DNA from 2 places in the Neobacillus sp. DHD-1R genome. Region 1 is predicted to be linked to the other one. Evidence: predicted binding sites of a transcription regulator. Region 1 holds the regulator's gene; the other holds the start of a gene.
What was found. Region 1 encodes Rex, which represses fermentation and respiration genes when NADH is low (regulators of the CRP and FNR family bind a similar motif). Its sites were predicted from a motif close to TTGTGAAATATTTCACAA; they were not measured.
Positions count from the first base shown of each region.

Region 1 (14,936 bases):
TTTCAAAGCCGCCGCTTGAATCAAACAATTCATATTCGACATCTCCCTTTACGGCGATACTTCCTTTTATGATAGCTTCATCACCACTGAGGCCTTCCTCCACTTCCAGCAAACCAAGGATTTTCATTTTTTCCAATTTGGCTTGTTTGTCGACCTTCATGGTTCCCATGACGAGTGTTTCTTTCACTCTCACATTTCCATTAAATTCTGCCTCACCTAAAATTTTGGCAGTTCCGATTGTCACATTTCCGTTTGCTTCACTTGTGCCATAGACACGAAAAGCAGAACATTCGACATCATTCACAATCGTTCCTTCGCCACGAATGCTGATTTTATCGTATTGGCCTCCGGGGTAACTTCCTGTGCCATTAATGATAAGGTTTTTGCTATTTCCCATGTTCTTCCCCTCCCTTAAACCTTTCGAATGTCACTAATAACGGCATTTTTATCCTGTGAAAATTCTTTGGTGTATTCTACGACACCTATTTGGCAGTTGGCGCCAATCTTGACTTGATGACCCCGCACGACTTTCGCTTTTGTATTTTCTAGCTCAACGATGTCTCCTTCAATGATGTCCGCTTCTAATTGCGATTTGAAAAAGGATTTAAATAAAGTGCTGAAAAAAGACCCTTTATGCTGCTTGACAATAATGGTTTGACCGCCAATTTCTGTCGCTTTACATTCACCATAAATCTTAATATTAACTTGATCGGCATTTAAGAGCCCGCCAATGGTAAACCGATATTCCCCTTTAAAAAGCTCCGCTTCACAATCATCCTTCACCGCAAAAAGACCTCGAAGATTGATTTCATCACATTTTACTTTTCCACCAACCGTGACTTTGCCTGAAACCTTTAACTGTTTTACATAGAGGTTTTCATCAATCCTTGCCGTTCCTTCAACAGAAAGCTTTTCCGCCTCGATATTCCCATTAAAGCGGGCATTCCCGTTCACTTTGACGGTATCCGCTCCCACATTCCCCTTCATTGTACCTGACCCATTGCACTCAAACGCCGTACACTGCACGTCACTGTTGATCGTTCCTCTACCATTAACCGTTACTAAATGGAAGTGGCCTCCGTTAGACGAACCTAATCCATTAATGACCAAGTCTCCTCTACTTTTCGTATCCATTGCCAGTCTCCTTTATAATAATTTTGCTTTAATTTCTTCCATACACCCCATAAGCGATAGAGACACGATTATTTTTGTTCCCTTTTCAAAATGGAAGTCTTCTGCATTTATCAGTAACAGACAGGATGACACTCCAAGCTTACGAGTAATGATCAAGTCACAGCTTTTTTGCTTAATGAGCTGCTCATTGTCTTTTAACAGCTGAAGCAGCATTTTTCCTTCATCTAAGTTTATATCGCCTGATTCTAAAAGTTTCTCTAATACATATATCTCCAACATGCGTGAAAAATTAAATTTATCGTTGCTGCCTTTATCTTGTTCTAAATAAAAATTCATCACTTCATTCGAAACAATGTTACGTTTTACTAAATCATCTTTGTCTAACTGCATATCACTAATATTAGGTGAAAACATATCTGCTAGTTCATCTAATGACAAATTTTCTTTCATGGTTTGTATCTTGTTAATTCTCTCTAAGATTTTTTCTTTAGGGAAAAAGGTTTCTTGACCCGTAAAGGTTGATTTTCGAATAAACCATTCTTCCGGAATTAAATCTTTACGCTTCCATCTATATAGCTGTCCGTAAGAAATTCCTGCATAATCCAGTAAATCCTTTTTAGATATTAACTCCTCGCTCATGATTGAAAACCCCTTTCTATTTCTAATGTAACATAACACTGTTACGTTGTAAAGTTAGACTTGAGCACAAAAAAAAAGGGCCTGCCCCCCTAACTTCAACATATCGCTGACCTTTTCAATTAGCGATTATAGATTGAATGTTAACATGGGGGTCTGACCCTTTTCTTATTCTTCTATATCTTCTGTCGGATAATGTTTTAAAAAGTAGATCAAGGATTGCAGCTCTACTGCTAAATCAATGTGATGCACCCTAATTGATGCAGGCACATTTAATCTTGCCGGCGTAAAATTTAAGATTGCTTTTACATCTGCATTCACAAGCCGATCCGTAATCATTTGTGCAACGGGCGCAGGAACGGTAAGGATGGCGACCGAGATTTTTTCCTCCGTTAACACATTCTCCAATTCATCCATGTGATACACGGGCACCTCACGGATCTTCGTTCCCATTTTTGCCGGATCCACATCAAAGCCACACTCTATTTTAGTGTTATTATTTTTTAAAAAGTTATAGTTTAAGAAAGCTGTTCCTAGATTTCCGACGCCAATTAATGCAACCTTTGTTAATTCATCTTGATCAAGCGTTTTCCGAAAGAATGTTAAAAGGTAATTGACGTTGTAGCCATAGCCCTTTTTCCCCAAGGCCCCAAAATAGGAAAAATCCCTGCGAATAGTGGCTGAATCTACCTTTACCGCCTCACTTAATTCCGCTGATGATACCCTTTGCTTCCCAGCAGTATGCAGGTTTTTCAAAAACCGATAATAGAGGGGCAGCCGTTTCGCTGTCGCCTGTGGTATCTTTGTCGTTTCGTTACTCATACTCTCCCACACCCCTTCCTTTTATTTAACTTGTTCGCTTCGCTTAAAATCACCGTTCTTACCGCCCGTCTTCTCGACTAAATAAGTCGGTCCAATGACCATGCTTTTATCGACTGCTTTACACATATCATAAACGGTTAAGGCACAGGCAGAAGCAGCTGTGAGCGCTTCCATTTCCACACCTGTATTCCCTTTTGTTTTTACAGCTGCAACTATAGATAATTGGTAGTTCTCATTTTGCCCTTTTTCCCATGAAAAAGAAATATTGATCCCTGTTAATGGAATAGGGTGACACATCGGAATGATGTCCCATGTCTTTTTGGCAGCCATCACCGCTGCAACTTGGGCTACTGCTAAGACATCGCCTTTTTTCATTTCATTGTTCGTTATTTTATCAAAAATTTCTTTGCTAACAGTAATACTAGAATGTGCAAGAGCCGTTCGTGCCGTCTCTGGTTTGTCACTGACATCGACCATTTTTGCTCTGCCCTCTTCATTAAAATGAGTAAATTCAGCCATCAATAAATCCCCCTACCCCAAAATAATACACTATTTTCACTAGTATGTGTGTGAAAGTTTGCACTAAATATACATTTTTTCGCTGATAAAAGAAATCCCGCCAATCGAAAGCCCCGCTTTATTGCCGATGTTCAGGATATACGGTACACTAATTATAGTTAATAGAGGTGAATAAAATGATTTTATTGCAAGTGAATCAACTACAAAAATATTATGGTGCTGACCTTATTTTATCTAATATAAAACTGGAATTACAAACACGGGACCGTGTTGCCCTTGTTGGCCGTAATGGTGCCGGCAAATCAACATTATTGAAGATTATTGCCGGGCATTTGTCACATGATGGCGGCGAGATCATCAAACCCAAAGAAGTGACCATAGGCTATTTAGCTCAGAATACTGGCCTTGAGTCCAATTTATCCATTTGGGATGAAATGTTGACCGTTTTCCAACATCTGTTGTCGATGGAAAAGTCATTGCGGCAGCTGGAGACTAAAATGGCCGATTCTAGTGTATACGAAGACACTGGAAAATACGAGCGAATCTTATCTGAATATGATCAACTTCAAGTGAAGTTTAAAGAGCAGGGAGGCTATCAATACGAAGCCGATATTCGCTCTGTTTTACATGGGTTACATTTTAATGAAAGTTCCTTGATGATTTCAAGTTTAAGCGGCGGGCAAAAAACAAGGCTTGCCTTAGGAAAGCTATTGTTAACCAAACCGGATATTCTAATTTTGGACGAACCGACCAACCATCTTGATATTGAAACTCTTTCCTGGCTTGAGCAATATCTGCAAAGTTATGAAGGGGCCATTTTAATTGTCTCTCATGACCGTTACTTTTTAGACAAAGTCGTCACACAGGTTTACGAGGTATCGCGCAAGCAAATTGGGCGGTTTACAGGTAACTATAGTGCTTACCTTGAACAAAAAGCGGCCAATTATGAACGTGACTTAAAACTTTATGAAAAACAACAGCAAGAGGTCGCTAACCTGCAAGATTTTATTAATCGGAATTTAGCAAGGGCCTCAACGACCAAACGGGCGCAAAGCCGCCGAAAAAAGCTTGAAAAAATGGAGATGATGGATCGGCCACTTGGGGACGAGAAATCGGCTGCATTCTCCTTTGAGATCGAAAAACAAAGTGGTAATGATGTTTTGATGGTAGATTCTTTAGCGATTGGGTATCAAGGGGAAATGGTTTCAGAGGCGATCACTTTCCGGGCGTATAAAGGGGAAAGTATTGCTCTGGTTGGTCCAAATGGAATCGGCAAATCAACGCTATTAAAAACGATTATTAAGAAGCTGCCTGAGTTAAAGGGGACCGTCAAATATGGATCAAACCTTTCGATTGGTTATTATGATCAGCAACAGGCTGAATTAACTTCTAATAAACGTGTATTAAATGAGCTATGGGATGATTACCCTTTAAAGAGTGAAAAAGAAATTCGTACCGTTCTCGGTAATTTCTTATTTTCCGGTGACGATGTGTTAAAAATTGTCTCTACCCTAAGCGGCGGGGAAAAAGCCCGTCTGGCACTCGCTAAACTTATGTTGGAAAAGGCCAATCTGCTAATTTTGGATGAGCCTACGAACCACCTTGATCTTGATAGTAAAGAAGTTCTTGAGAATGCCTTAATTGATTACCCTGGCACCATTCTTTTTGTCTCTCACGATCGCTATTTTATTAACCGGATCGCAACGAAGGTTTTAGAATTAAGTCGAAAGGGCAGCGATGAGTATTTAGGTGATTATGATTATTATCTAGAAAAGAAACTGGAGCAAGAGGAACTCGAAGCATTAGCGCTCGCTGCGGCAACGAAAAAAGAAACTTTAGTGGATACCTCAGAGAAAAACAGTTATCAACAGGATAAGGAAAGTAAAAAGCTTGAACGGCAGCGTAAACGAAAACTAGAAGAAATAGAACAACGAATCGAAGAGCTCGAGAAACAAATCCAAGATTACGAGGAAAAGCTCTGTGAACCTGACATTTTTCAAAACCATGAAAAAGTATTAGAAATTAATCTAAAAAGTGAACAGGCTAAGGCTGAGCTTGAGCAACTAATGGAAGACTGGGCCGAACTTGCTGATTAATGGTTGAAACCGGGTGGCTGCCCGGTTTTTTCTTTTAAGGAAAAAACCAAAAAATTTTCGTTGATATTCAACAAATTTCAAAGAGACATTCGACAATTTTCTATTATTTTATACAAAATCCATGCTCCTTTCGACAGCTTTTTTACTTATCAACACAATCTAAGGGTTTTTCCACAATCTTATTCACAATAAAAAAGTATTAACAGTAGGTTATCCATATACTTTTCCACAATATCCACAATAAACACCATAGTTATTCACATTATCCACTTAATCCACAGACTTATCCACATAAAAGAGTATTAAATAGTGTTTTCTAAATGGCTTATCCACAAAAAAAGATGTCTCAAAACAAAGAAATACGTCTCAAAAGGGTCAGACCCCTCAATTAACACTCAATTATAGTCGACTGGTTGAAGCAGTACAGCTATAGGTTGAGATTGTGGGGTCTGACCCTTTATCTTGAGACATCTCTTTTTGAGACATCCTTACTTATTAAATATTTCAATTTCCAGTCCCGGATTAGCATTAAGGTCAAGACCAGCCCTGATTCCTTTTTCAAACATCACACTGCCGGCTGCAGCAATCATCGCAGCATTATCCGTACATAGTGATAATGGAGGTATCACTAATTCAACCGCAGGGTTTTTAGAAAAAGTCGTCTCTAACGCTTTCCTTAAACCTTTATTGGCAGCAACACCGCCTGCGACTAACAATTGATTAACACCATAGTGCGCGACTGCTCTCTCCGTTTTTTTCACCAGCACTTCAATCACACTTGCTTGAAAGCTTGCGGCCAAATCTTCAGGCGTGATCACCTCACCACGCTGTTCCGCATTGTGAACCGTATTGATAACCGCTGACTTAAGTCCACTGAAGCTGAAGTCATAGGAGCCCTCTTCCAGCCAAGCTCTTGGCAAATCTATTGTGGGGCTTCCATCCTGGGCTAAGCGATCGATATGTGGTCCGCCAGGATACGGCATATTTAAGGTCCTTGCTACCTTGTCATAGGCTTCCCCTGCGGCGTCGTCCCTTGTTTCTCCAATCACTTCAAAATGACCATGCTCTTTCATAAAAACAATCTCTGTGTGCCCGCCAGATACCACTAGGGCCAATAGAGGAAATTTGAATTCTGTTACTAATCTATTTGCGTAAATGTGCCCGGCGATATGATGGACAGGAACAAGTGGAATGTTATGGGCAAAGGCAAGTGCCTTTGCCGCATTTACGCCAATTAAAAGCGCTCCTACTAACCCTGGACCTTCTGTTACGGCGATCGCATCAACCTCTGAAAATGTTAAGTTTGCTTGATGCAAGGCTTCCTCCATCACTATCGTTATTTGCTCGACATGATGACGGGAAGCAATTTCAGGTACAACCCCGCCAAATCTTTTATGACTTTCAATTTGCGAGGCCACTACATTGGCCACTATTTCGCGGCCATTTTTTATAATTGCCACAGCCGTTTCATCGCAGCTTGTCTCAATTCCTAATATCAATAAATCTTTCTTCATAAGTTCACCCACATTATTAATGCATCTTCCTGATTATCCGAATAATAATTTTTGCGAATCCCGCCATTTTGAAAACCTAACTTTCGATAAAGGGATTGGGCCACATGATTGGTTACACGTACTTCAAGCGTCATAGTCCTTGCCCCTGCTTCGCGGACCACAGATATGAGGTTAGTCAGTAATGCCTCTCCTAGCTTTTTTCCTCGATATTCAGGTAAAATGGCTATATTCGTTACATGTGCCTCATCAACCACTACCCATGTTCCACAATATCCGATGATTTTATTGTCTTTCTCCAAAACAAAATAGACAGCAAATTTATTAATGTTTAATTCATTATAAAATGCTTCACGGCTCCATGGTATTGTAAAGGAGGCATGCTCCACTTCAAGTACTTGATCTATATCCTCTTCCCTCATAGAACGAAAAACAAAAGTTTCTGCCATTTATCTCTATCCCTGTCCATTTAAGATTTTCCCTTTTGCCTCCAACCACTTAGCCTCCGCTTCTGCCAAACGAATATAATTGGGTACAAAGGAATGAATGTCTTCCCCTGGTCTGTCCTTACCAAGCATCGCAAGCTCTGCTGGCCGAGGATTATGTTCTGTCACACTGGCGAAGATGGCTTTTGTCCCTAATAATTCTTTAATTTTCTCTTTATGAATAGGTAAATCATTACCCACAAATAAGATTGGCAGGCTGACTTTCGTTAATTTAGCAGCCCAGTCTGCTAACATAACTAACTGATCCTGTCCCACAGCGATCAGCTCTCCGTTTTGATATTGGTAAAGTGCTGTATAGACCTGCCCTCTTCTGGCATCGAACAATGGTGACACAAAGCCATTAAAGTAGCGACCTGTGCCCGCCGCCAAAATTTCCAGACTAGAAACACCGACAAGCGGGATGTTTAGGGTCCATGCTAATGTTTTCGCAATTGTTACCCCAATTCTTACACCTGTATAAGATCCAGGACCCTTGGCCACAACAATCTTCGTTAAATCAGCCGGGACTTTTTCACAATCCTTCATTAATGCTTGAATGGCCGGCATAATTCGAACGGAGTGGTTCTTTTTTAAATTTGTAATATACTCACCAAGCACTTGATTATCTTCTAAAAGCGCTACCCCTAAGGCATAGTTAGAAGTATCGATTGCTAATATCGTCATTCAAAAATCTCCTTACATAATTGCTCATATCTTTTTCCTTGTGGTACCAAGACAATTTTACGTTTATCTGGACCCTCATGGTATAAATGAATTGTTAACAATTCAAGTGGCAGCTGCTCATTAATCAAATGCGCCCATTCCACTACTGTAACACCATCACCTTCAAAGTATTCATGGAAGCCAAGGTCCTCATCAGCATCTGCAAGCCTGTAAACATCCATATGGTACAATGGGAGTTTACCATGGTACTCCTTTATGATTGTAAAGGTGGGGCTATTAACCGTTTTTTTTATTTCTAGGCCCTGAGCCAATCCTTTTGTAAAGGTTGTTTTCCCAGCGCCTAAATCACCCTCAAGGGCAATGACATCACCAGGCTGCAAAAAGCCAGCCAACTTTATGGCAAAATCGGTAGTCTCTTCAGAATTTGTTGTATTTAGTTCAAATTGATTCATCCAATCACCTTTTACTTTCACATAGCAATCCTATCTTCATTTTACCTTTATTTAAATGAAATAAAACCCTTTGGATCTTCTTTCCCAAGGATAGCCTATTCCCTATGAGTTTACATGATTTTTATCATTTGAGCAAAATGTCGTGATTTTAAAATACTGGTTTGGGGTAAAATCTGTTTTATTGGGAAAAAATAAATAAAATCATAAAATGAGGTGTTTGGATAATGAAAAAAGAAGAGACCTATGAAAAAAAAGGTTCAACAGCTTCACCAAAAGGAAAATACGATGAAGTGAAAAGGAAGAATCCTATGGATTGGGGCGTAATAGAACTTGCGGAAAGTGTTCAGGATCAATCAACTCGGAAAGAATAATCCGAGTTTTTTTATGCCATCAAATATTTTAACATCTCTAGCACAGCCTCTTTAAAAATTCGCATAAAAAAAAACGAAACCACGTTTCGTTTTTGATTTTAAGACGGTCTGGACGGGACTCGAACCCGCGACCTCCTGCGTGACAGGCAGGCATTCTAACCAACTGAACTACCAGACCAATTGCGGGGGCAGGATTTGAACCTGCGACCTTCGGGTTATGAGCCCGACGAGCTACCGGACTGCTCCACCCCGCGACGATAAAATGTTTATTTAAAAGATAAACAGCCTGGCAACGTCCTACTCTCACAGGGACGCGTGTCCCAACTACCATCGGCGCTGAGAAGCTTAACTTCCGTGTTCGGTATGGGAACGGGTGTGACCTTCTCGCCTTAATTACCAGACTATAAAATTAGAGAGATCGTTCTCTCAAAACTAGATAATGCAGAAGAAGTGGTAAAACTCAAGTTCGCTTAAAAATGGTTAAGTCCTCGAACGATTAGTATCAGTCAGCTCCACATGTCGCCACGCTTCCACCTCTGACCTATCAACCTGATCATCTTTCAGGGTTCTTACTAGCTTGACGCTATGGGAAATCTCATCTTGAGGGGGGCTTCATGCTTAGATGCTTTCAGCACTTATCCCGTCCGCACATAGCTACCCAGCGATGCCTTTGGCAAGACAACTGGTACACCAGCGGTGCGTCCATCCCGGTCCTCTCGTACTAAGGACAGCTCCTCTCAAATTTCCTGCGCCCACGACGGATAGGGACCGAACTGTCTCACGACGTTCTGAACCCAGCTCGCGTACCGCTTTAATGGGCGAACAGCCCAACCCTTGGGACCGACTACAGCCCCAGGATGCGATGAGCCGACATCGAGGTGCCAAACCTCCCCGTCGATGTGGACTCTTGGGGGAGATAAGCCTGTTATCCCCGGGGTAGCTTTTATCCGTTGAGCGATGGCCCTTCCATGCGGAACCACCGGATCACTAAGCCCGACTTTCGTCCCTGCTCGACTTGTAGGTCTCGCAGTCAAGCTCCCTTGTGCCTTTACACTCTACGAATGATTTCCAACCATTCTGAGGGAACCTTTGGGCGCCTCCGTTACTCTTTAGGAGGCGACCGCCCCAGTCAAACTGCCCACCTGACACTGTCTCCCACCCCGATCAGGGGTGCGGGTTAGAATTTCAATACAGCCAGGGTAGTATCCCACCGACGCCTCCACCGAAGCTAGCGCTCCGGCTTCTCAGGCTCCTACCTATCCTGTACAAGCTGTACCAAAATTCAATATCAGGCTACAGTAAAGCTCCACGGGGTCTTTCCGTCCTGTCGCGGGTAACCTGCATCTTCACAGGTACTATAATTTCACCGAGTCTCTCGTTGAGACAGTGCCCAGATCGTTACGCCTTTCGTGCGGGTCGGAACTTACCCGACAAGGAATTTCGCTACCTTAGGACCGTTATAGTTACGGCCGCCGTTTACTGGGGCTTCGATTCAGAGCTTCGCTTGCGCTAACCCCTCCTCTTAACCTTCCAGCACCGGGCAGGCGTCAGCCCCTATACTTCGCCTTGCGGCTTCGCAGAGACCTGTGTTTTTGCTAAACAGTCGCCTGGGCCTATTCACTGCGGCTCTTCGAGGCTATTCACCCCAAAGAGCACCCCTTCTCCCGAAGTTACGGGGTCATTTTGCCGAGTTCCTTAACGAGAGTTCTCTCGCTCACCTTAGGATTCTCTCCTCGCCTACCTGTGTCGGTTTGCGGTACGGGCACCTTTTATCTCGCTAGAGGCTTTTCTTGGCAGTGTGGAATCAGGAACTTCGGTACTAAATTTCCCTCGCTGTCACAGCTCAGCCTTCACGGTAAGCGGATTTTCCTACTTACCAGCCTAACTGCTTAGACGCGCATATCCAACAGCGCGCTTACCCTATCCTCCTGCGTCCCCCCATCACTCAAACGATAAAGAGGTGGTACAGGAATATCAACCTGTTGTCCATCGCCTACGCCTTTCGGCCTCGGCTTAGGTCCCGACTAACCCTGAGCGGACGAGCCTTCCTCAGGAAACCTTAGGCATTCGGTGGATGAGATTCTCACTCATCTTTCGCTACTCATACCGGCATTCTCACTTCTAAGCGCTCCACCAGTCCTTACGGTCTAGCTTCAACGCCCTTAGAACGCTCTCCTACCACTGACATCGTTGATGTCAATCCACAGCTTCGGTGATACGTTTAGCCCCGGTACATTTTCGGCGCAGAGTCACTCGACCAGTGAGCTATTACGCACTCTTTAAATGGTGGCTGCTTCTAAGCCAACATCCTGGTTGTCTAAGCAACTCCACATCCTTTTCCACTTAACGTATACTTTGGGACCTTAGCTGGTGGTCTGGGCTGTTTCCCTTTTGACTACGGATCTTATCACTCGCAGTCTGACTCCCACGGATAAGTCTTTGGCATTCGGAGTTTGTCTGAATTCGGTAACCCGATGAGGGCCCCTAGTCCAAACAGTGCTCTACCTCCAAGACTCTTACTACGTGAGGCTAGCCCTAAAGCTATTTCGGAGAGAACCAGCTATCTCCAAGTTCGATTGGAATTTCTCCGCTACCCACACCTCATCCCCGCACTTTTCAACGTGCGTGGGTTCGGGCCTCCATCCAGTGTTACCTGGACTTCACCCTGGACATGGGTAGATCACCTGGTTTCGGGTCTACGACCACATACTCATTCGCCCTATTCAGACTCGCTTTCGCTGCGGCTCCGTCTCTTCAACTTAACCTTGCATGGGATCGTAACTCGCCGGTTCATTCTACAAAAGGCACGCCATCACCCATTAACGGGCTCTGACTACTTGTAGGCACACGGTTTCAGGAACTATTTCACTCCCCTTCCGGGGTGCTTTTCACCTTTCCCTCACGGTACTGGTTCACTATCGGTCACTAGGGAGTATTTAGCCTTGGGAGATGGTCCTCCCTGCTTCCGACCGGATTTCTCGTGTCCGGCCGTACTCAGGATCCACTCAGGAGGGAACGAAGTTTCAACTACAGGGTTTTTACCTTCTATGACGGACCTTTCCAGATCGCTTCATTTACCCCGTTCCTTTGTAACTCCATGTTGAGTGTCCTACAACCCCAAGAGGCAAGCCTCTTGGTTTGGGCTATGTCCCATTTCGCTCGCCGCTACTCAGGGAATCGCGTTTGCTTTCTCTTCCTCCGGGTACTTAGATGTTTCAGTTCCCCGGGTATGCCATCCATACCCTATGTATTCAGGTAAAGATACTACTCCATTACGAGCAGTGGGTTTCCCCATTCGGAAATCTCCGGATCAAAGCTTACTTACAGCTCCCCGAAGCATATCGGTGTTAGTCCCGTCCTTCATCGGCTCCTAGTGCCAAGGCATTCACCGTGCGCCCTTTCTAACTTAACCTAAAAGGTTTGTTTCTCTTACTAAATAAGAGAGAAAACTAAAATGGCGATTACTCGATGTTTTACTTGCTTCTTCTTACGATTATCTAGTTTTCAAAGAACGAATGTTTTTGAGAGATTGTACTCTCAAAACTAAACAAACAAAAAGCGGTCAACTTCTTATCAGTCCGAAAGGACTGCATTATCCTTAGAAAGGAGGTGATCCAGCCGCACCTTCCGATACGGCTACCTTGTTACGACTTCACCCCAATCATCTGTCCCACCTTAGGCGGCTGGCTCCTTACGGTTACCCCACCGACTTCGGGTGTTACAAACTCTCGTGGTGTGACGGGCGGTGTGTACAAGGCCCGGGAACGTATTCACCGCGGCATGCTGATCCGCGATTACTAGCGATTCCGGCTTCATGTAGGCGAGTTGCAGCCTACAATCCGAACTGAGAATGGTTTTATGGGATTGGCTAGGCCTCGCGGCTTTGCTGCCCTTTGTACCATCCATTGTAGCACGTGTGTAGCCCAGGTCATAAGGGGCATGATGATTTGACGTCATCCCCACCTTCCTCCGGTTTGTCACCGGCAGTCTCCTTAGAGTGCCCAACTGAATGCTGGCAACTAAGAACAAGGGTTGCGCTCGTTGCGGGACTTAACCCAACATCTCACGACACGAGCTGACGACAACCATGCACCACCTGTCACTCTGTCCCCCGAAGGGGAACGTCCTATCTCTAGGAGTGTCAGAGGATGTCAAGACCTGGTAAGGTTCTTCGCGTTGCTTCGAATTAAACCACATGCTCCACCGCTTGTGCGGGCCCCCGTCAATTCCTTTGAGTTTCAGCCTTGCGGCCGTACTCCCCAGGCGGAGTGCTTAATGCGTTAGCTGCAGCACTAAGGGGCGGAAACCCCCTAACACTTAGCACTCATCGTTTACGGCGTGGACTACCAGGGTATCTAATCCTGTTTGCTCCCCACGCTTTCGCGCCTCAGCGTCAGTTACAGACCAGAAAGCCGCCTTCGCCACTGGTGTTCCTCCACATCTCTACGCATTTCACCGCTACACGTGGAATTCCGCTTTCCTCTTCTGCACTCAAGTCCCCCAGTTTCCAATGACCCTCCACGGTTGAGCCGTGGGCTTTCACATCAGACTTAAAGGACCGCCTGCGCGCGCTTTACGCCCAATAATTCCGGACAACGCTTGCCACCTACGTATTACCGCGGCTGCTGGCACGTAGTTAGCCGTGGCTTTCTGGTTAGGTACCGTCAAGGTACCGGCAGTTACTCCGATACTTGTTCTTCCCTAACAACAGAGCTTTACGACCCGAAGGCCTTCATCGCTCACGCGGCGTTGCTCCATCAGACTTTCGTCCATTGTGGAAGATTCCCTACTGCTGCCTCCCGTAGGAGTCTGGGCCGTGTCTCAGTCCCAGTGTGGCCGATCACCCTCTCAGGTCGGCTACGCATCGTCGCCTTGGTGAGCCGTTACCTCACCAACTAGCTAATGCGCCGCGGGCCCATCTGTAAGTGACAGCCGAAACCGTCTTTCAGTTTTCCCTCATGTGAAGAAAAAGATTATCCGGTATTAGCACCGGTTTCCCGGTGTTATCCCAGTCTTACAGGCAGGTTGCCCACGTGTTACTCACCCGTCCGCCGCTAATCAACAGGAGCAAGCTCCTATTGATTCGCTCGACTTGCATGTATTAGGCACGCCGCCAGCGTTCGTCCTGAGCCAGGATCAAACTCTCCAAGAAAGTTGATTAGCTCATAAATGTTACGTTGGCTTAGTTTCATAAGAAACTAATAATTTATTGTTTGTTGACGCTTTTGTTTGTTTAGTTTTCAAAGAACAATAATCAAGTTGGAGCGGGTGATGGGAATCGAACCCACTACATCAGCTTGGAAGGCTGAGGTTTTACCAGTAAACTACACCCGCATATAATAAAATGATGGTCGGGAAGACAGGATTCGAACCTGCGACCCCTTGGTCCCAAACCAAGTGCTCTACCAAGCTGAGCTACTTCCCGTTTTATGGTGCGCCCGGCGGGAGTCGAACCTACAACCTTCTGATTCGTAGTCAGATGCTCTATCCAATTGAGCTACGGGCGCGTGTTTTAAAGCCAACTTTCAAAGTATAGCATAATCATTTTTGTTTGTCAACAAGTTTTTGGTGCGGCCGAGAGGACTTGAACCTCCACGGGTTATTCACCCACTAGGCCCTCAACCTAGCGCGTCTGCCATTCCGCCACGACCGCATATGATTTAGCGACAAAATCAATCATAACATAACAAACAATTTAATTCAAGAGGAAAACTTTGGTGCGGGTGAAGGGAGTCGAACCCCCACGCCTTGCGGCGCCAGATCCTAAGTCTGGTGCGTCTGCCAATTCCGCCACACCCGCATATAATTCCTATTGTATTAAGTAAAAATGGCTGGGCTAGCTGGATTTGAACCAACGCATGTCGCAGTCAAAGTGCGATGCCTTACCGCTTGGCTATAGCCCAATAATAATAATAATAATAATAAAGAATAAGAAACAGGAAATGATTCGAAGTCACTCCCCGTCCCTGATGACCCCTACGGGACTCGAACCCGTGTTACCTCCGTGAAAGGGAGGTGTCTTAACCGCTTGACCAAGGGGCCGTAAATTTAAAATTATATGGCGGAGAAGGAGGGATTTGAACCCTCGCGCCGGTCACCCGACCTACACCCTTAGCAGGGGCGCCTCTTCAGCCTCTTGAGTACTTCCCCATATGGCTCCGCAGGTAGGACTCGAACCTACGACCGATCGGTTAACAGCCGATAGCTCTACCACTGAGCTACTGCG
Region 1 is NZ_CM173232.1:5,104,774-5,119,709, forward strand. Features, by position in the region: gene AC3ANL_RS25080 (cytoplasmic protein) at 1-397, opposite strand, end outside; gene AC3ANL_RS25085 (polymer-forming cytoskeletal protein) at 412-1,134, opposite strand; gene AC3ANL_RS25090 (YhbD family protein) at 1,147-1,773, opposite strand; gene AC3ANL_RS25095 (redox-sensing transcriptional repressor Rex) at 1,939-2,592, opposite strand; gene moaC (cyclic pyranopterin monophosphate synthase MoaC) at 2,614-3,111, opposite strand; gene AC3ANL_RS25105 (ABC-F family ATP-binding cassette domain-containing protein) at 3,288-5,207, shown strand; gene tsaD (tRNA (adenosine(37)-N6)-threonylcarbamoyltransferase complex transferase subunit TsaD) at 5,696-6,721, opposite strand; gene rimI (ribosomal protein S18-alanine N-acetyltransferase) at 6,718-7,167, opposite strand; gene tsaB (tRNA (adenosine(37)-N6)-threonylcarbamoyltransferase complex dimerization subunit type 1 TsaB) at 7,174-7,887, opposite strand; gene tsaE (tRNA (adenosine(37)-N6)-threonylcarbamoyltransferase complex ATPase subunit type 1 TsaE) at 7,884-8,339, opposite strand; gene AC3ANL_RS25130 (hypothetical protein) at 8,564-8,710, shown strand; tRNA gene AC3ANL_RS25135 (tRNA-Asp) at 8,815-8,888, opposite strand; tRNA gene AC3ANL_RS25140 (tRNA-Met) at 8,891-8,964, opposite strand; rRNA gene rrf (5S ribosomal RNA) at 8,995-9,111, opposite strand; rRNA gene AC3ANL_RS25150 (23S ribosomal RNA) at 9,187-12,122, opposite strand; rRNA gene AC3ANL_RS25155 (16S ribosomal RNA) at 12,313-13,862, opposite strand; tRNA gene AC3ANL_RS25160 (tRNA-Gly) at 13,971-14,044, opposite strand; tRNA gene AC3ANL_RS25165 (tRNA-Pro) at 14,059-14,135, opposite strand; tRNA gene AC3ANL_RS25170 (tRNA-Arg) at 14,141-14,217, opposite strand; tRNA gene AC3ANL_RS25175 (tRNA-Leu) at 14,277-14,363, opposite strand; tRNA gene AC3ANL_RS25180 (tRNA-Leu) at 14,426-14,510, opposite strand; tRNA gene AC3ANL_RS25185 (tRNA-Gln) at 14,539-14,613, opposite strand; tRNA gene AC3ANL_RS25190 (tRNA-Glu) at 14,681-14,752, opposite strand; tRNA gene AC3ANL_RS25195 (tRNA-Ser) at 14,770-14,860, opposite strand; tRNA gene AC3ANL_RS25200 (tRNA-Asn) at 14,864-14,936, opposite strand, start outside.

Region 2 (14,936 bases), 1.8 Mb from region 1:
ACTGTCGCCCAACTGTCCAGCGTTTGTTTTTGTCTGCATTAACACGGGTACTGTAATAAAGTCATTAAAAAAGCGATAATACGCAATATTGGCATACAATAAGAATGATAATAGGAAATTTATGATAATGATAGCTAACTTTGTCCGTTTCTTAAAAAGTAACGCCAATCCAAAAAAGAATAGTGCAGAACTTAATGGATTTATCAGTAACAAAAATTTCTGTAAGTTATTATCTATTCCAAGATTGAATTCAATTTGATATGCCGCATATGTTTTAATCCAGAATAATACAACGGCAATTACGAAGAATGTAATATGACTATTGTTTAATTTTTTAGGTAGTCTAAATTTATTCATTTCTAAATTCTCCTCTCACTTACCAATTAAGCCTCGGTAAACGAACCTCAATTACTATATCACATTTCTTTTAAAAATAAAAACATAAATATGCCTTTTTAGGTTGGATCTCCAGCAATAATTTACGTCATTATTTTATAAAATTCGTCAAATCCCGTAACAATTTGACCTGATCAATTATCAAAAATACACCTTCTATTTTATGTCAGGTATTTATGGGACATGACTATTTCACACCTCAAATATATAAGACGGATTGGGGTATGAATTAGTTTCATAAATTTTTTCATCGCATGAGGACAACCGGTATCAATGCCTATATTGTCAACTAACTGGTTTGTTATTTTACATATCTTAAACCTGAATAAGGTGCCATGCAATATGAATTTAGACTTATCTTTTCCTGATTTGGTTCCGAATAATTAATAGATAATTGGACAGCCTAACCACATTGGAAAGAGAAATAATTGAATAGGGAGGTGATCTCATGCCCAGAATTAGACCTGATTTTACGAAGAGTCCTTTTTTTGTGGAGGAACCTGGAAATTGGCATTTAAAAGAGGGGGCACCAGTGGAGATGCAAATGGAACTGGCGAATTACCTTCAAAATCTTGAAGATTTAAACGAACCGGGAACTATTAATGGTGTACAAATTCATTTTTATCCGGATTAATTAGTCAAATATAAATAATTATAGAAGAAAAGCATTTCAGCAATTAGAGTGGATATCTTTGAAAATGTTTATCTTTAATAAATTTCTTAGGAGTGAAAAAAATGGATGTTAACCGTGTAAAACAAATATTATCCTCATCAGCAGATATAGAAGTGAAATACAATGGGACTTCGGTATGGATTGATCAGTTAAACGAAGATGGAAGAACGGCAACCGTTCATTTGCGCGGCCCGTTGGAAGAACGAACCATTGTTGAAATTAATGAACTTGCAGAAGATTAATTAGTTAAACCATCTTTTTAATGAAGAGATGGTTATTTTCTGCCCCATAATTAAAGGCAGGAAAGATTCCTGCCTTTAATTATATTTTCTCTTGTTTATTATAATTTTGATTTATTTATTTTCTGCTATACTTTTCTTTGCCAAAAGTTGAATGGTCATATCATCCATTGGAGGGTTATGCAGACCAGCTCGCACATCGCGATAATATCGTTGTAATGGGTTCTGTAACGACAGGCTTTTAGCGCCGACAATTCTCATTGCCAAATCAACAACAGAAATTGCGGTATTGGTTACAGTTAACTTAACTGCTCCTAAAACATGTGCCATTTTTTCTCTATCATTCTCATTGGAATCATCCCATTCTTTTGCAGCCCCATACAATAAATATTCTGCCTGGATTAATTGCAATTCCATTTCCCCAATTTTTTGTGTTACATTTGGCAAATCAATAATTGTCCCCTGAATACTATTAGGAGAATATTCCTTTGCAAATTGAATGGCATATCTTTGTGCAGCTTTGGCAATTCCTAGGTAGCAGGCTGGAATGTGAAGGAGCCATCCATTTGCTTTCTTGCCAACGGCATTAAGTCTTTCCACAAGATACTCATCAGGGACAACCACATTTTCAAGAATTAAATCATGACTTCCTGTTCCTCTTAAGGCAATGCTATCCCATGTTTCTACTATTTGTATTCCCTTTGTTTCGCGTGGAATCAAAAAATTTGCTGCTTCATTGGTTTCATCGATAGTGGCACTCACAATAATATAATCGAGTACCGGTGCCATGGTCGTAAATGTTTTCCTTCCATTAATCAACCAGTCTTGGCCTCTTTTTTTAGTTGAAGTTTCGGGTCTTCCTCCCCGAGTAGGACTTCCAGTTCTTGGCTCTGTTTGCGCACTATTTATCAACGAGCCTTTTCTTACCTGTTGGCATAGGAACTGATAAAGGGACTCGTTCCAGCTTTGTTTCTCATGAAGATTCATAATAATCCCCATATGCCATCCTATTGACAGAGCGGTGGCGCCATCACCTTCTGCAATCATTTCTTGGAGTCGAATCAATTGATAAAGTGAGATTTGCTGCCCTCCAAATTTTGCAGGTACAGTTAAGGAAGTATAGCCTGTATTTTTAAGGTCTTGAATATTACTAAAGGGAAAGCCTCCTTCTATATCCACTTGATGAGCCCTCAATAAGAACTGTTTTGACAGAGTCCTCATTAGCTCTAACTTTTCTTCAAATGTTTCCAGCTCTGAAAAATTCATTTATTCCACTCCTATCATTTTTCCTAACAGATATAGTAATTTCTTTACGTTAACCATACCACAATAGTGCTGTTAAGCTTCTAAAAACAGACTCAATCTACTTTTAGCTCCCCGATTATATAAAAAACTCTCGGTCAAACATCGCCGGAGAGTTTTTTATGGATGTATTATTATTCAAGAATAAACTACCCAATCATAATTTTTCCTTTTGGATATCGGAATGCATCAGGATTTCTTCGCATTGTTACAGCAAATGCAATAGTTAACGGTCCAACCCTTCCCGCAAACATTGTAAAAATAATTAATGACTTGCCAAAGGGAGTTAATTCAGGTGTCAAACCCATCGACAGACCGACAGTTGCAAAAGCTGATGTCGCCTCAAATAAAATGGTTAAAAAATCTTGCCCATGTTCTGAAATCGTTAAGACTAGGGTTATGAACATGACGAGAAACAATCCACTAAAAGTTACGGTTAACGCCTTATAAATTGTCTCATATTCAATCCGCTGACGATAAAATATGACATCCTCTTTTCCCCTTATCTGTGACCATACCGCCCCTAACAGAGTTGAAAAAGTAGTAGTTTTAATCCCGCCTCCAGTTGAACCAGGAGAAGCACCTACAAACATAAGAAGAATAATTAGTAATAAGGAAGATTGAGTTAAATCCCCAATATTTACTGTATTAGCCCCTGCTGTTCTGGCAGTGACCGATTGAAATAATGAGCTAAGGATTTTACCTGAGATTGTTAGTGGTTTTAGTGTCAGGCTATTTGAATATTCTAAGGCAAAAATACCAATCGTTCCGACTGCCACTAAGATTGCACTTGTCACTAAGACAATTTTTGTATGCAACGATAAACGTTTAGAGTTTCGATATTCATAAAGTTCATTCATAACAATAAAGCCAATTCCGCCTAAGATAATTAACGAACAGATCGTTAGCGTCACGGTCGGATCGTCGACATAGCTTGTTAAACTATGAAATTCACCCATTAAATCAAAACCTGCATTGTTAAAATTAGATATAGAATGAAAGATACCATAATAAACGGCCTTACCAAGGGCCATATCAAAGGAAAAACGGATTGACAAAAACAATGCACCAACAAATTCGATAACAAAAGTAAAGATTAAAATTCGTTTTGCTAATCTGACAATCCCTTCCATTGAAAGATTATTAAGGGATTCTTGTAACAATATTCTTTCTTTCAGAGATATCTTTTTTCCTAATAAAAATGCAAATAGAGTTGCAAATGTCATAAATCCAAGTCCTCCAACTTGAATCATTATTAAAATAACTAATTGTCCAAATAACGTAAATGTAGTCCCAGTATCCACAACAACCAGCCCTGTTACACAAGTGGCAGATGTAGCTGTAAAGAGTGCATTCAAAAATGACAACCCTTGACCATTTGTTGTTGAAAGAGGCAGGGTTAATAAAATAGCACCTATAATAATAATAGAAGCAAATCCGATAACAAGTATCTTTGGGGGATCAAGTATTTTCTTTTTTAGCCGCATATTTTTCCATCCTAACTTATTTTTTATTAGCAAGAATTTTTTCTATATATAAATTATGGAATGATAAAATACTTATTAAAGGAAAAATATACTACTCCGTTTAAAATATGTAAATAGTTTCTTTTTCTTGTGTCTTACCTCACTGTTTTAAAGTGAAAAGTGTTCTATAATACTAATGAAAATTTTTCTGTATGACTGGATTCACCATCTAAATATATTATAGTTGATTAAAGAAAAATAATGAGGAAAAAGTGGATACATGGGGGATGAAAAATGAAACTTGGAACAAAACAACTTATTATTCAATCCGGAAGCCTTGTGGCAGGTTTTATGGTTTGGGTGCTTATTTCTTCACTTATGCCTTTTATTAAGGATGATATCTCTTTATCTTCTACGGAAATTGCCTGGGCTACAGCTGTGCCAGTTATCCTTGGATCCATATTAAGAGTACCGATTGGCTATTGGACCAACAGGTTTGGGGCTCGAATTTTATTTTCTATTAGCTTTACTTTATTACTGCTCCCAATTGCTATCATAAGCTACGCAAATACTTTGTTCATGCTAATCATCGGGGGACTTTTACTAGGTATTGGCGGAGCTGTTTTTTCTATTGGGGTTACTTCCCTGCCAAAATATTTTCAAAAAGCAAAGCATGGATTTATTAATGGAATTTATGGAGCAGGTAATATTGGAACAGCCCTAACCTCCTTTTCTGCGCCTGTATTAGCAAATGAATTGGGTTGGAGAACTACTGTAAGGATTTTTCTTATTATTATGCTGATTTTTGCGATAATTAATCTTTTTTTAGGAGATAAAAAAGAAGAAAAGATCAGCCATTCGTTGTCAGATCAAATTAAAGAAGTATATAAGAAACCTAAGCTCTGGTTTTTTAGTTTATTTTATTTCATCACCTTTGGTGCATTTGTTGCCTTTACCATCTATTTACCGTCATTTTTAGTAAATCATTTTGAACTGGATAAGGTTGATGCCGGTTTACGGACAGCAGGTTTTATCGCGCTTGCTACCTTTTTTAGACCAATCGGGGGATGGATTAGCGACAAAATTAATCCCTACCTAATCTTAATGATAGTCTTTTTTAGTTTAACCTTTGCAGGCTTTCTCTTATCTTTTACACCTTCTCTGCCGATATACTCTTTTGGCTGTTTAATAGTTGCCATTTTTGCTGGGATAGGTAATGGAGCTGTCTTTAAGCTTGTTCCTTTATATTTTTCGAAACAAGCAGGTATTGTCAATGGGATTGTTGCAGCACTGGGAGGTCTTGGTGGTTTTTTCCCGCCCATTATTTTAACGATTTTGTTTAATTGGACAGGACATTATACAATTGGTTTCATGACCTTATCTGAATTTTCCCTTGCAAGTCTGGTTCTTGTTGTTTGGCTATATTACCAAGATAAGCTCGAAATTTCCGCAAAGATTGTTAATATAGTTATAGACGGAATTTGTGTAACAGATACAAATGGAATTATACAAAACGTTAATCCTGCCTTTACTAAAATTACTGGTTACAACCTCGACGATGTAGTTGGAAAGACTCCTAGTGTTCTTCAATCAGGTGAGCATGATAATGAATTTTATAAAAAAATGTGGCATAGCATTTTAACGAAAGGATTTTGGGAAGGTTACATTTGGAACAAAAGGAAAAATAATGAGATTTATAAAGAATGGTTAACCATTACCGTTATTAAAGATGATACAGGAGAAACGAAAAACTATGTAGGCATTTTCTACGAAGAAAGAAAATATGCAAAGAAAAATACCATGCAAACCAGGGACCTTCATACATGAAGGTCTCTTTTTTGTGATTACCTGTGATAATTATTACAACTTTTTGTCTAAGCAACAGAGTTCACATTTCCTTCACTATTTTTGTGACGTACGTCACAAAAATAATGTTTGCATGTGTTTTATAGTAATCACACAAGGAACACATTCAAAAAAATCCTGATTTAATAAAATTCAAATAGGAAACAGAGGGGGAAAAAATCATGTCTCGACTTAATTACTGGAACCCAGAAGATGAAAAATTCTGGAATGCAGAAGGAAAAAAACATGCACGTAGGAATTTATGGATCTCCGTACCATCACTTATGCTAGCATTTATCGTTTGGCAAATTTGGTCTGTGGTTGCCGTAAGACTTAACGACATAGGCTTCCATTTTACAGAAGAACAACTATTTACACTTGCCGCTATCCCAGGTCTTGTCGGAGCAACATTAAGATTTGTTTATACCTTCGCAGTGGGGGCGATGGGCGGAAAGAACTGGACCGTTATTTCCACAGCAATCTTGGCAATTCCTGCAATTGGGATAGGATTTGCTGTTCAAAACCCTGAAACCCCATTTTCAATTATGCTTTTATTAGCAGCACTTTGTGGTCTTGGCGGTGGTAACTTTTCATCGTCTTCAGCAAATATAAGCTTTTTCTTTCCAAAAAAAGAAAAAGGAACAGCACTTGGAATTAATGGCGGATTAGGAAACATGGGAGTTTCCGTAGTACAGTTTGTGACTCCATTAATCATCACATCCGGCACTTTCGCGTTAGTTGGCGATAAACAAGTATTATCTAATGGTCAATCAGTTTGGTTACAAAATGCAGCCTTTATATGGGTTATCCCTATTGTTATTATGACACTACTAGCATTATTTAAAATGGATAATGTTCCAGGTGCAAAGCAGTCTATAGCAGATCAATTTGTGATCGTAAAACGCAAGCATACATGGATTATGACAGTACTATATGTTGCAACTTTCGGCTCTTTTATTGGATACTCAGCGGCTTTCCCGCTATTATTAAAATCGCAATTTCCTGAACATCTATCCCTGGCTTTCCTTGGTGCATTAGTGGCCGCTGCTGCAAGGCCAGTAGGCGGTTGGATGGCCGATAAACTTGGCGGCGCAAAAGTAACTGCCTATGTATTAATCATAATGGGAATTGGTGCATCAGGAGTAATCTACTTCTTAACTGATAGACAATTTTCAGGATTCTTAATTTCATTCTTAGTTCTTTTTCTAGCATCAGGAATTGGCTCTGGATCCACATTCCAAATGATTCCTAATCTATTTATCCCTAAAGAAGCAGCACCAGTCATCGGATTTTCAGCGGCTTTCGCAGCCTATGGTTCTTTCTTCATTCCAAAGCTTTTTGGTTGGTCTGTTAAAGCAACTGGTACGCCTGTTACAGCATTCTACTTCTTTATTGGTTTCTATATAATCTCACTTGGTCTTAACTGGTTTTTCTATCAAAGAAAAGCAGTTGTTTCAAGAGATTTGGTAAAACAAGCTAGTTAATCTCATTATTTCAACATAAAAAACTGCCTTACAATTAGGCAGTCAGATTGTCGAGGGTATATTCCTCGGCAATTTTCTTATTTTATTAGAATTTGAATTGCCGATATTATTAAAAATTGCCCCTGCTAAGGGGCCTGTTGATTTCCGCTCCAGGTGATTCGCTTTCCGCGGGCGGTTCGGGAAGCCTCCTCGGCGCGTTCCACGCCTGCGGGATCTCCCCTGTCCCGTACTCCCGCAGGAGTCTTCGCACCTTCCGCTCCAATTAAAATGAGATTAATCAACCAAAAGGATTACCACACACCTTTTCCAGTCTGAATAAGTGTGTCGCAATCTTTTTCATGTTCTGGCAAGCTGCGGTAAGAAGAGCCTGCTCATTTGTTTATTTTATACCCCGTAACCGGCATTAGCGAAGGCCGTGCAGCTCTTTTGAGTCTGCGAAGCTTCGCTCAATTTTTTCCTTTCTAAATTTATATAGCTCTTTTCCTGATTTAGATAAGCGATTTACTCTTACCTTTTCCTTGTACTCCGCCCATACATGGCGTGTAACACCTTTATCCTTATTTTTTGAACATGTGCATGGGGATAAAAGTGGACAGCTTTCACATTTTTTAGAATCAGATTTGTATTCTCTATAACCCTCTCGGGTTGTTGTCTTGTAGGGTAATTCTTGGTTATTAGGGCAAATGTAAAAATCCCGTTCTTTGTCATATGTAAATTTTCATTCAGAGAATAGGCCGGTAGTAGGATGGAATCTTCTATGGGCAATAACTCCAAATATAAATATATTACGATCAAAAAGTCCTTTACAAATAGGATTAGTGAGATAGCCCGAATCTAACGCAACAGCTTCTACCTTAAAACCAAACCGTTGGACCTGACGGTCCAATCGATTCAGGTAAGGCACGGAATCTTGAACATTACCGGGAGTAACATAGACATCAGTAATAATATTGAACTTCATGTCTGTAGTCCGATGATCAAGATAACAGAACATTTCCTGCTTATTAATTTATATTCACTTTGGCTAAACTCTTTGGTTTAAACATTGATATCACCACTTATTTTTATAAATAATTGGTTGAACTGCTCGTCTTAATAATAACACCTGTTGATTGGCGCGGAAGGCACGAAGACTCCTGCGGGAGTACGGGGCAGGGGGAGACCCCACAGGCGCTTGCGCCGAGGAGGCTCCCCGGCACGCCCGCGGAAAGCGAAGTGCCTGGAGCGCCAATCAACAGACATGTCGAATAGTCTATTTAATAATAATATAACAAATTAACGCGGTGAATTGTTAAAGATTCTAAATAAAATAAAGGCTGTCGAGAGTTTCTCGACAGCCTTACTGCCTTACAATAGGCAGTTTTTTTATTAATTTAATATTTTCACATTCACTTGTTTGTTACCCCAATTAAGGGCATCTTTTTCAGCTGGGATAAATACATCAATTCGATTTCCTTTAATTGCTCCACCTGTATCAGCAGCAATTGCTTCACCATATCCTTCCACATATACTTTACTTCCAAGTGGAATGACTGACGGATCCACAGCAATAACCTTTGCATCTGGGTTAGCATGTAAGTTCACACCAATAGCGGTTGTGCCAGAACATCCTTCACATGAAGCAGTATAAGCAGTCGCCTTTACGGTTATTTCTTTTGGTTGATCTGCTTCATTTCCTGTTTCGACGACAGCATTGTTAGCAGCTTCATTTACTTTTGAAATGTTCATTTCCTTTTGCGTCGTTTCAGATTTTGAAGAGGTTTCAAGAGAAACATTCGTGTTTTTATCAGCATTAGTATTTTGGGATACCGTTCTTGATTCTGTATTTCTAACATTATCTGTTAGTTCATCATAAATAACAAGATTTAACCCAGGATGAATAAGATCTGTATTTAATTTATTCCATTCTTTTAATTGATTAACGGAGACTTGAAATTTTACCGCAACATCCCAAAGTGTATCATCTTGTACAACAGTATAATGTTTTTCTGTTGCAATTGTTATTACATCTCCTGGATGGATGAGATCAGTGGAAAGATGATTCCATTTTTGAATATCTTCTACAGATATATTATTTTCTTTTGATATATCCCAAAGAGTGTCACCATTTTTCACGGTTAACTCTGCCGCATGGACATTAGCACCTACAGTTCCTGAGAGTGCAGCTACTAAAATGAATGCTTTAATTTTTTTGATCATTTTCTAACCTCCCATGTTCTTTCGCAGCTAACTGTACCAATGATAACATGGATTTTTTTGAAACAAAGAACAGGGGTATGTTAATTCGTTTACAAGCATGGCAATTATATTACGATAATATTTCTAAGCAACTGAAAATTCAATCTATAAACAAGCTTATCGTTTATGAGAGATGTTTTTTTAAACAAAAAAAGTGCAGTGGTTATTCTGCACTATTCTTAACACTATGTTTATCCAACCTTCGAAATTGTAACTGCACAGGCTTTATATTCAGCAGTTCCTGAGATTGGGTCATATTCATTTAATGTCAACACATTTGTCGGTGTTTCACTCCAGTGAAAACTCATAAAAACAAGACCTGGAACTACTTGTTCGGTTACTTTCGCTTTCACAAGAAGCTCACCTCGACGAGAACGAACCTGAACCACTTCACCATCATCTATACCAAGTGCAAGGGCATCTGTAGGGTGAATATCAACCGTTTCCTCTGTTTGTTTCACTTTCACTCCTGCCGCATAATGACGTGTCTGGGAATGTGTATTATATGACTCATAGCGCCGACCAGTGGTTAATGTAAAAGGATACTCTGCATCAGGCAATTCTAATGGTTCTGTATAATCAACTGGTACAAAAGGAGACTTTTTCACGACTGGCTGCTGATTATGGAACCTTTCATGCATAATCAATGTTCCAGGGTGATTTTCATCTGGGCATGGGTAATGGATGCTGTATTCAGTTTCTAGGCGCGCATAAGAAATACCACCATACATCTCCCAAGCAAGCTTTCTAACTTCATCCCAAATTTCTTCACTGCTGTTATAGTGCATTGGATAGCCCATTAGTGTCGACAGCTCACAAAGAATTTCCCAGTCTTCTTTCGTATTAGGGTGACCCTCAATCGCTTTTCTAACTCGTTGAACTCTTCGGTCTGTATTCGTATATGTTCCATCCACTTCCCCCCAAGAACGAGCTGGCAATACTACATCAGCGATTTTGGCGGTATCGGTTAGAAAAATGTCTTGGACAATTAATAAATCCAGTTTGTCAAACAATGTTTTCGTATGGTTCATATTCACGTCTGCAAGCAGTGGATTTTCACCAATTACATAAAGGGCTTTTAATTCTCCCATCTCCAATCGATCAAAGGTCCGAGTTTGGGTATCTCCTGCTTGGGGATTTAACTCCACCTTCCATTCCTTTTCATAACGGGCTCTATACTCCTCGTTTGCTAGGCTCATTGCTCCAGCCAACTGGTTCGGCAAACAGCCCATGTCCCCAGCACCTTGGACATTATTTTGTCCTCGGAGCGGCATGATTCCAGTACCTGATTTCCCAATATTTCCAGTTAATAAGGCTAAATTCGCGATATCAAAAACATTGTTTACGCCGCAATGATGCTCAGTTATTCCAAGTGTATAAGCAATCATTGAGCCGCTTGATTTTGCATACTCTCTTGCAGTGGCGATAATATCTTCTGCTTTCAGACCAGTAATTTTTGCTGCAAACTCTGGTGTATAAAGCTCAACTTGTTTTACTAAGCGATCAAAATCAATCGTAAATTGCTCAATGAATTCTGGGTTGTACAAACCTTCTTTTAAGATGACATGAATAAATGCATTAATTAGAGCAATATCTGAACCCACATTGATTTGTAAATGGCGATGAGCTACTTTTACCATATCAATTTTCCTTGGGTCAATTACAATGATCTTAAGTCCTGATTTAACTGCCTTTTTCATTCTATTTGCGATAATTGGATGTGCCTCTGTCGTATTTGAGCCCATCAGCAGCAGCACTTCAGCCTTATCAAAATCTTCAAGTGTGTTTGTAGGGAAACCGCTTCCAAAAACAGTTGCCAGACCGGCAACGCTCGGTGCGTGTCACGTACGGTTACAGCCATCAATATTGTTGCTGTGGATGACTGTCCTCATAAATTTTTGAGTTATAAAATTTGACTCATTTGTACTTCTGGCACATGCAAACATACTAATTGCATTAGGGCCCCAAGTATTTTTAATTTCCGATAAATTTTTCGCAATAAATTGATAAGCTTCTTCCCATGTCGCCTCTACTAACTGACCAGCTTTGCGAATAAGCGGTGATGTCAATCTATTTTTTGCATGGACATATTCATAGGCAAATGCACCTTTTACACAGGTTTGTCCTTTATTAACTGGTGCTTCTTTATCGCCGCGGATTTTCTTAATTTTGTTATCCTGAACTTCCAAGACTAGTCCACACCCAGTACCACAGTAGCCGCATATTGTTTTCACAAAATTTGGTTCACCCATTTTTTTCACTCCCCATTTTTAACTTTTATACCTATACCATCATATTAATCTATTAATTACAATTATAGTTATGTTTTTTTGAAAAATTTGTTTATTTTTAACAACAAAATAAAAAAACGGGAAAGTACTCCCGTTTTAAGCGATTTTTGCAGGTAATAAAATATTAAAAGTAGTTCCTTTATTGGGTTCACTTTCAACAAACACCTTGCCATTATGACTTTCAATTATTTTGAAGCTTACCATTAGACCTAATCCATTACCATTCTTCTTCGTTGTATAAAATGGCTCCCCCAGCTTTTTTAATTTTTCTTTAGGGATCCCTACACCTGAATCCTGTATGGAAATTTGTACATTATTATCATGAATAATCGTTTTAACATGTAAATCTCCACCGTTGGGCATGGCTTCTATTCCATTCTTAATAAAGTTTAGAAAAACTTGTTTTAACCGATTTTCGTCACATTCTATTTGGATAATTTCGTGATTACAATCAAATGACAAGCGAACATTCTTTTTCCTCGCTTCAAATTCCAAAAGGGAAACAACATCCCTAATTACTGGCACCACATTCTTTTCTTCTAATTCAACAGCCTTTGGTTTTGCTAACACCATAAAATCCTCAACAATACCATTGACCCGATCAATTTCATCAAGAATAATATTAAGAAACTCCATTCGTTCTGGATCAGTTTCATCCAATTGCAAGAATTCTGCATATCCCTTCATAGAGGTTAGTGGATTACGAATTTCATGTGCCACGCCGGCAGCCAGTTGTCCTACTGCAGCAAGCTTATCTTGCCGATGAAGGACCTCTTCCGTCTTTTTCCGTTCCGTTATATCATTACGAATAGCAAGGTATTGATATGGCTTCCCATGTTCGTTTAAAAATGGAACAATCGTGGTATCCACCCAATAATAAGTTCCATCCTTAGCTCTATTCCGCAGTTCACCCTTCCACACATCCCCAGAACCAATGGTTTTCCAAAGCTCTTTAAAAAATCCCTTAGAGTGGTACTTCGAATTTAGAATACGATGGTCTTTTCCAATTAATTCTTCTCGACTATACTTAGATATTTCACAAAACTTAGCATTTACGCTTGTTATTTTTCCACTTGCATCCGTAAACGCGACGATTGAGGATTGGTCTAAAGCAAATTTAATATCATTATTTTCTTTAATCATTTCTTTAAGATGCTCTTCAGCCTTTTTTCTATTTGAAATATCAGATCGTATCGCAATATACTGTACGGGTCTTCCTTTCTTATTTAAGAAAGGAACAATGGTCGTATCTACCCAATAAAATGATCCATCTTTCGCTTTATTACGAATTTCCCCACGCCAAATCTGCCCAGATTGAATGGTTTTCCATAAATCTTTAAAAAACTCTTTTGAATGGTATCCCGAATTAAGAATTCGATGATTTTTCCCAATAATTTCTTCCTTATGATACTTTGAAATCTCCTCAAATTTATCATTTACAAATATGATCGTGCCGTGTGGGTCTGTAATCGCAACTATAGTTGAGGCATCAAGGGCAGCCGTGATATCCTTCAGGTTTGTGTCTGTAGTCGCTAATTGCCTACTAATTAAGGTACTTGAAATAATTAGTCCCCCAATTATAAGAACGGATACAAATAAGACTAAATAAATAAAGAAAGGACTATCTGTCGCTGTACCATTTATTGTAGTACTTGTTGTAACAGCAGCTCTTTTTAAAAGAAAATGGCCTTCTGCTATTGCTGAAGAAATAATAATCGCACTTATTGGTTTTAACCATACTTGATGCCCCTTCGAGTAACTGGAAGAAAAAAGGATCCATAATGAAAATAAAAAGGAACCAAAAATTAATAATCCAGAAAAGATCAGAAGCCCCACGTTATATTCAATACTTTCATTCATGGCATATAATCCAATTACTTGAATAGCAATTACTGCAAAGGTTAAAAATAAGCTGCCAAAAAGCAAATGATAAAAGCTAATCTTATTGCCAAAAAACCAAAGGAATGCCATCCCAGTAAAAGCGATTCCAATAAAGATAGAAAGTATCGTAAGTGGAATATGATAGCTAGCAAATCGACTTGTATCAGCTGAAATAAGGGCCATAAAATTCATTACCCATATCCCAATTCCCATTGATAATGTCCCACCAAGAAACAGTAGTCTTTTATTTCGATTTGATGACCTTATCAAGGTGAACATATCTAGCGCTGTATAAGATGCCATGATGGTTAAACCAATGGCAATAATAATAAAAAAAGGATGAGAAATTCCCAGCATTGTATTCATTACCTTTCATCCCCCCCTAAGTCCCGCAATATATTTCTACTATGATTGTAATGTAAAATAGTGGCTTATGGAAGAACTAAATTTGGTAAGATTTTTATTTCACCTCTTTCAATCTTCATGTTATTAAACACTGCAAACACAAAATGGTTTTTGGGATAAAAGACTTATTTTTTTAAAAGTGAAAATTTTTTTAAAAAAAGTCTACACATTTTTTTATTTTTTGTTTATACTGTACTATAACAAGAGAGTTATTAATAAACTGTATTAATAAAGGAGGAGTTTTAAAATGTTAATGAGTCCCGTTGAATTTTTCCGCAGCTTACCTAAAAAGGAATGCCCAGAGTGTGGCCAGCACATGGATGAACAAGCAGAAAGCTACTTAATGGAATGCGATCGTTGTTTGGCAAAAAGAGAAGAATAGCAATAAAAAGATGTCTCAAAGGTTTGAGGCATCTTTTTTTTGCAGAAAAAGGCAGGCATAATCACTTTTCTTTAGGTAAAACCTTTAGGTAAGGAGTTGATTCTAATGGTTAGAAAGGAAGATTATTTAACACCTGCTGCAAAGAAACAGCAAATAACGATTAATAATGGCGCAGTTTTTCCAAATCAAAAAAATGTTCCGGGAGATTCCGTTGATGAGCATGAGTTTCTCGAAGAGGCTAACACCATTATCAGCGGGGATGAGATCCGTCAGAAAAATGAAAATCTATAAAGGTGGTTTTATAAATGAGTATCATTGATATATCAAATGCCCA
Region 2 is NZ_CM173232.1:3,289,017-3,303,952, forward strand. Features, by position in the region: gene ltaS (lipoteichoic acid synthase) at 1-357, opposite strand, end outside; gene AC3ANL_RS16010 (hypothetical protein) at 845-1,030, shown strand; gene AC3ANL_RS16015 (small, acid-soluble spore protein, H family) at 1,132-1,311, shown strand; gene AC3ANL_RS16020 (acyl-CoA dehydrogenase family protein) at 1,423-2,574, opposite strand; gene AC3ANL_RS16025 (TrkH family potassium uptake protein) at 2,760-4,097, opposite strand; gene AC3ANL_RS16030 (MFS transporter) at 4,371-5,903, shown strand; gene AC3ANL_RS16035 (NarK family nitrate/nitrite MFS transporter) at 6,104-7,405, shown strand; partial or broken gene AC3ANL_RS16040 (transposase) at 7,683-8,411, opposite strand; gene AC3ANL_RS16045 (3D domain-containing protein) at 8,774-9,604, opposite strand; gene fdhF (formate dehydrogenase subunit alpha) at 9,835-11,895, opposite strand; gene AC3ANL_RS16055 (PAS domain S-box protein) at 12,031-14,181, opposite strand; gene yhfH (protein YhfH) at 14,468-14,602, shown strand; gene AC3ANL_RS16065 (hypothetical protein) at 14,708-14,893, shown strand; gene AC3ANL_RS16070 (transcriptional regulator SplA domain-containing protein) at 14,908-14,936, shown strand, end outside.
Region 2: AC3ANL_RS16035 (NarK family nitrate/nitrite MFS transporter) is a predicted target of Rex. The motif match lies at 5,985-6,002, and genes of this name have one in related genera.